Linked DNA regions of Parasedimentitalea psychrophila. The protein of the gene in region 1 interacts with the protein of each later gene in a pairwise test. Links are inferred from orthologs where the notes say so. Each region holds a gene or a part of one and is shown in the gene's direction. Other genes may lie near its edges.

Evidence for each region.
Region 2: the proteins of hflC (region 1) and ftsH interact in binary tests that used the Escherichia coli proteins (3 or more experiments, as listed by UniProt). The link is inferred for Parasedimentitalea psychrophila from one-to-one orthologs.

Annotation. Positions count from the first base shown.
Region 1 is NZ_CP127247.1:2,651,694-2,655,010, forward strand. The notes cover bases 183-3,181. They hold hflC (protease modulator HflC), read left to right. Parts: upstream 183-1,242; coding sequence 1,243-2,121; downstream 2,122-3,181. Other genes in these bases: hflK (FtsH protease activity modulator HflK), read left to right, coding at 183-1,243; QPJ95_RS12930 (DUF2065 domain-containing protein), read left to right, coding at 2,121-2,315; QPJ95_RS12935 (Do family serine endopeptidase), read left to right, coding at 2,561-3,181. In the rest of the region: gor (glutathione-disulfide reductase), read left to right, coding at 1-27; more of hflK, read left to right, coding at 95-182; more of QPJ95_RS12935, read left to right, coding at 3,182-3,317.
Region 2 is NZ_CP127247.1:631,270-634,514, reverse strand. Bases 110-3,036 are described here. They hold ftsH (ATP-dependent zinc metalloprotease FtsH), read left to right. Parts: upstream 110-576; coding sequence 577-2,496; downstream 2,497-3,036. Other genes in these bases: QPJ95_RS03115 (MOSC domain-containing protein), read left to right, coding at 2,632-3,036; tilS (tRNA lysidine(34) synthetase TilS), read left to right, coding at 110-499. Also shown: more of tilS, read left to right, coding at 1-109; more of QPJ95_RS03115, read left to right, coding at 3,037-3,216. UniProt on the Escherichia coli protein: Acts as a processive, ATP-dependent zinc metallopeptidase for both cytoplasmic and membrane proteins. Plays a role in the quality control of integral membrane proteins.

The DNA of each region.
Region 1 (3,317 bases):
CTGAAAACACCTGTGCGCAGCGCTTGAATTTCGGCGTTTAGACCACAGGTTAGCACAAATGCCGCAACTCGCGGCGAGATAGGGATAGGATAATATGTCGGGCAACAGTGGTGGTCCCTGGGGGGGCGGAGGCTCTTCCGGTGGCGGAGGCAACAAGGGCAACGGCGACAACAACAACGGTGGCGGTAAACGTCCCGGTGATGACGGTCCGCAGATCCCTGAGATCGACGAGCTGGTGAAAAAAGGCCAGGAACAGTTGCGGGTGCTGATGGGCGGACGTGGCGGCGGTGGTCAGGGCGGCGGCAATCGCGGCTCTGGCGCTTCGGGCCCCTTGTTCACCAAAGGCACCGTCGGGCTGGGCCTGCTTGGCGCTGCGGTTCTGTGGGGCATGGCCAGCTTTTACACGGTCAAACCCGAAGAACAGTCGGTTGAACTGTTTCTGGGCAAATATTCTGCCACCGGCGAGCCGGGCCTGAACTTTGCCCCATGGCCACTGGTCACCGCCGAGGTGATCCCGGTCAAGGTGGAACAGACCGAGACAATCGGGGCGGGCTCGCGCGGCAATGATGCCGGGCTAATGCTGACCGGTGATGAGAACATCATCGACATTGATTTCCAGGTGGTCTGGAACATCAACGATCCGGCCAAATTTCTGTTCAATTTGCGCGATCCACAGCAGTCCATTCAGGCGGTGTCTGAATCGGCGATGCGTGAAATCATCGCCCAGTCGGAACTGGCACCGATCCTCAACCGGGACCGGGGTATTATTTCGGACAGTCTGCAAGAGCTGATCCAGTCAACGCTGGACAGCTATAACAGTGGCGTCAACATCATCCGGGTCAACTTTGACGGTGCCGATCCGCCAGAGCCCGTCAAAGATGCCTTCCGCGCCGTGCAATCGGCAGGTCAGGAACGTGACCGGCTGGAAAAGCAGGCTGATGCCTATGCCAACCAGATCTTGGCTGGCGCTCGTGGTTCATCTGCCCAGACGCTGGAAGAGGCCGAAGGCTATCGTGCCCAGGTGGTGAACGAAGCTGAAGGTGAAGCAAGCCGTTTCACTGCGGTTTTGGAGGAATACCTCAAGGCACCAGAAGTGACGCGCAAGCGCCTGTATCTGGAAACCATGGAAGTGGTTCTGAGCCGGGTCGACAAGGTCATCCTGGATGACACTGCTGGTGGTAACGGTCAGGGTGTCGTGCCCTATCTGCCGCTGAACGAATTACGCCGGACGGAGGGCAACTAATGCGGAAAACTACATTTCTCTTGCCCCTGCTGGTGCTTGCCATCGTGGCGGGCCTGTCGGCAGTGTTCATCGTGGACGAGCGTGAAAAGGCGCTGGTGCTGCAATTTGGTCGGGTTGTTGCGGTCAAGGAAGAGCCCGGATTGGCGTTCAAGATCCCGCTGATCCAGGAGGTCGTGACCTATGACGACCGCATCCTGAGCCGCGAAGTTGGCCCATTGGAGATTACTCCGCTGGATGATCGCCGCCTGGTGGTTGACGCCTTTGCCCGCTACCGCATCGCCAATATCCGTCAGTTCCGCCAAGCGGTGGGTGCCGGTGGCATCGCCGTGGCTGAAAACCGGCTCGATTCGATCCTGCGGGCGGAAATCCGTGAGGTTCTGGGTTCGGTCAGCTCCAATGACATCCTGTCATCCGACCGGGCGGCGCTGATGCTGCGCATTCGCAACGGTGCCATTCTTCAGGCCCGCTCTCTGGGACTTGAGGTGATCGACGTGCGGTTGAAACGCACCGATCTGCCACAGGCCAACCTGGAAGCGACATTCGCCCGGATGCGCGCCGAGCGGGAACGTGAAGCCGCAGACGAGATCGCCCGTGGTAAGGAAGCCGCGCAGCGGGTTCGCGCCCAAGCCGACCGTACTCAGGTCGAACTGGTGTCTGAGGCCGAGCGTGAAGCCGAGATCATCCGTGGTCAGGCCGATGCCCGACGCAACGCGATCTTTGCCGAAGCTTACGGTAAGGATATCGCGTTCTTTGAGTTCTACCGGACACTGGCCGCCTATCGCGCGTCGATGCTGGAGGGCAATTCCTCGATGGTGCTGTCACCCGATTCAGAGTTCTTCAACTATCTGAAGTCCTCGACTGGGCCCGCAGCCAACTGATGGCGATGATCTTTCTGGCCCTTGGGCTGGTGTTTATAGTAGAGGGGCTGGCCTATGTGCTGGCCCCTTCTCTTGTTGAACGACTGTTGCAGATGATGCGGCAGTTGGGCCTGAATGAGCGGCGTCAGATTGGCGCCATGGCGATGGGTCTGGGGTTGGTCCTGCTGTGGATTGCACATCTTTTGGGCGCGTAGGCCGGCCCTTGGCGGCTGCACTGTAATCTGGGGCAGTCGATGGGCGGATTTTAGCGCATCCAGTGGCCGGATTGCGCGGCTTTGACTGTAACCTCGCTCACTTCAAATTGAATATGTGCAACATTTATTGCGGCAAGCGCGGAAGTGACTACATTGTCTTTCAGGCCTCCCAGGGACCAGGCCGGGGACCAGACCAGAGACCAGGTTTTGGACCCGCCGTTTGGTTCAAAAGGAGGAGCGCAACAATGATAAGGAGTAGATCCGTGCAGGCTCAGGCAAAAGCAGTTTCAATCAGCCAAGACCGACCGGCCAATGGCCGTCGGCTGATGTGGCTGACGTTGGTGACCACCATGTTGATTTTGGCCCAGGCAATGGTGGCCCAGGCACGCCCTGAAAGCCTTGCGCCGCTGGCTCAGAAAATCAGCCCGTCCGTGGTCAATATTACCACCACAACGGTTATCGAGGGCCGGACCGGACCACAGGGCATCGTGCCCGAAGGATCTCCGTTTGAGGATTTCTTTCGCGAGTTTCAGGACCGCAATGGCGACGGCAACGACAACGGCAATGGCAATGGCGAAAGCCGCAGACCGCGCCGCTCGTCGGCGCTGGGATCGGGATTTGTGATCTCTGAGGACGGCTATATCGTCACCAACAACCATGTGATCGCCGGTGCCGATGAAATCGAGATTGAGTTCTTCCCCGGCGCTGGGCAGCCCAAGGAATTGCTGCCGGCCAGATTGATCGGCACCGATGAGAAGACCGATATTGCGCTGCTCAAGGTCGACGCGGAAATCCCGCTGTCCTTTGTGACTTTTGGCGACAGTGACACCGCGCTGGTTGGCGACTGGGTTGTGGCGATGGGCAATCCACTGGGGCAGGGGTTCTCGGTGTCCGCCGGGATCGTGTCGGCCCGCAATCGTGAACTCAGCGGCTCATACGATGATTACATCCAGACCGATGCGGCGATCAACCGGGGCAACTCGGGCGGGCCGCTGTTCAATA
Region 2 (3,245 bases), 2.0 Mb from region 1 along the record:
TGACGAAGTCAGGCTGCGCGATCAGCCGGATGAGATCATCCACCGCTTGCTGTCGGGCGCCCTGCGCTGGGTCTCGGGCGCCGAGTATCCACTGCGGCGGCGGGTCATGGGCAAGGCTTTGGATGTTGTGCGCAGGGGCGGCGGATTGACCCTGGGCGGCTGTCGTATTCTGTCTCGCCGGGGGCAGATCTGGGTCTGTCGTGAATATAATGCGGTGCGCAATGAAGTGGCACCGGCGGATGCGGTCTGGGACAAGCGCTGGTGTTTTCAGGGCGGCGACCCACAGCAGCTGGAGCAGCGACCCTTGGGGCAGGCGGGCCTGTTGCTATGCCCGGACTGGCGCGATTCTGGCTGTCCGCGAGAGCTGCTGGAGGCGACGCCCGCTTTGTGGCGAAATCAGCAGCTGATCGCCGCGCCGCTGGCCAAAATGGCCAATGGATGGACGGTAAATGCGGTAATTTCTGACGAAGAGTTCTATACAGGGCTTTTATCGCATTGAACCTGACAGAATGATCCTTATTTTAGCATCAAAGCAGGTGTGTCGAATGGCATGCCTCAAAAACTAGGAGAGCTGCCTTGGGCAACGCACGTAATATCGCCTTCTGGGTCATTCTGTTTCTACTGGTCTTGGCGCTGTTCAATATGTTCAGCGGTTCGGGCAGCTCGATGCAGAGCCAGGAAAAGACCTTTTCTGAATTTGTCACCGCAGTTGAAGGCGGCGGGGTGACCAATGTCATCCTCGATGGCGAGCAAATTCGCTTTGCCGGGTCTGATGGCAACAGCTACCTGACCATCAAACCGACAGATGCTGAGGTCACAAGGCTGTTGATCGAGAACAATGTCCCTGTGCGGGCTGAAAAACAGACCCAGTCCGGGTTTCAGGCGTTTCTGATCACGCTGCTGCCATTCCTGCTGCTCATTGGTGTCTGGGTTTACTTTATGAACCGGATGCAAGGCGGCGGCAAAGGCGGCGCGATGGGCTTTGGCAAGTCCAAGGCCAAGATGCTGACCGAGAAACAGGGTCGGGTGACCTTTGATGACGTGGCTGGCATTGATGAAGCCAAGGAAGAGCTGGAAGAGATCGTCGAGTTCCTGCGCAACCCGCAGAAATTCAGCCGCCTGGGTGGCAAGATCCCCAAGGGTGCTTTGCTGGTGGGCCCTCCGGGCACCGGTAAAACGCTGCTGGCGCGCGCCATTGCCGGCGAGGCCGGGGTGCCGTTCTTTACCATTTCTGGTTCGGACTTTGTCGAAATGTTCGTGGGTGTTGGTGCTTCGCGGGTGCGTGACATGTTCGAGCAGGCCAAAAAGAATGCGCCGTGTATCGTGTTTATCGATGAGATCGACGCTGTCGGTCGCCATCGGGGTGCCGGTTATGGTGGTGGCAATGATGAGCGTGAACAGACTTTGAACCAGTTGCTGGTGGAGATGGATGGCTTTGAGGCCAACGAGGGTGTGATCATTCTGGCGGCCACCAACCGCAAAGACGTGCTGGACCCTGCCTTGCTGCGTCCCGGTCGTTTTGACCGTACGGTGACTGTTGGCAACCCCGACATCAAAGGCCGCGAGAAGATTTTGGGGGTGCATGCCCGCAAGACGCCGCTGGGACCAGATGTGGATCTGCGTATTATCGCGCGGGGGACACCGGGGTTCTCGGGCGCTGATCTGGCCAATCTGGTCAATGAGGCGGCCCTGTTGGCGGCCCGCCTTGGCCGTCGCTTTGTCACCATGGATGATTTTGAAAGCGCCAAGGACAAGGTGATGATGGGGGCCGAGCGCCGCTCTATGGTGATGACCCAGGAGCAAAAGGAAATGACCGCCTATCACGAGGCCGGCCACGCGGTTGTGGGGATTACCCTGCCGAAATGTGATCCGGTCTATAAGGCGACCATCATTCCGCGCGGATCGGCACTGGGCATGGTGATGAGCCTGCCGGAGTTTGACCGTCTGAACATGTTCAAGGAAGAGTGCCACCAGCGTCTGGCCATGTGCATGGCGGGCAAGGCTGCCGAAATCATCAAATACGGCGACGGCGAAGTCTCCAATGGGCCAGCGGGCGATATCCAGCAGGCCTCGGGACTGGCGCGGGCGATGGTGATGCAATGGGGCATGTCCGATACGGTCGGTAATATTGACTACCAGGAAGCCGCTGCGGGTTATCAGAGCAATGGAGGCGCTGGCGGCTTCTCGGTTTCAGCCGCGACCAAAGAGCTGATTGAGGGCGAAGTGAAACGCCTGATTGATGATGGTTATGAGCGGGCGTTTAAAATTCTGTCTGACAATGCCGAAGGCTTTGAACGGCTGGCGCAGGGTCTTCTGGAATATGAGACTCTGACCGGTGAAGAGATCAAGCGGGTGATGAACGGCGAGTTGCCGAGCGCCAATGATGACGAGGACGATGACGCGGATCAGGGCAATGCCTCGGTCACCGCTATACCCAAGGCCAAGCCAAAGAAGGCGCCGCCCGAAGGCGACATGGAGCCGGAACCCTCGGCCTGATATCAAAACACAATGGCCCGGATACCTTGATAGGTGCCCGGGCCTTTTTTATGCGCTGAGCCTGTGGGCTAGGGTGGATTTGAGTATTTTTAGCAAAAAGAAACCCTGACCAGGGGGATTTGCAGGGAGAGTGATATGCCGACACTACGTGAAGTTGAGTTTCAGGGGGAGATTACCTGGTTGGGGCATGTCGCTGCGGATGCGGGGCTTCGGGCCGCCCTGGTGGCGCATCTGGATTTTGGATTTGACGGCGATGCGGGGGCGCGCCACGCGGGGCACAACCGCGCCTCCTGTGTTCGGGTGAGGGATCTGTACCCGCAGGGCACCGAAATCCGCAATGTGCGTCAGCTGACCATTCTGTCCGAGGAAGAGCTGGCCCTGATTGCGGCTGATATGGCGATGCAGGCACTGGACCCGGCGCATCTGGGGGTGTCGATCGTGCTGCGTGGCATTCCGGACTTTAGCTTTATTCCGCCGTCGTCGCGGTTGCAGGGCCCGGATGGGGTGACGCTGGTGGTGGATATGGAAAACCGGCCTTGCCTATTTCCGGGGCGGGAAATTGACAAGGAGCACCCCGGATTTGGTCCCAAATTCAAACCGGCGGCGAAGAACCGCCGGGGAATCACTGGCTGGGTCGAGCGGCCGGGGCGATTGGCGATTGGCGATAGGTTGCGACTTTTTATTCCGGATCAGAGGCCCTGGACGCCACAATCGCAATGACGGCCCGAGGCGGATTTCAGATCTGCAGT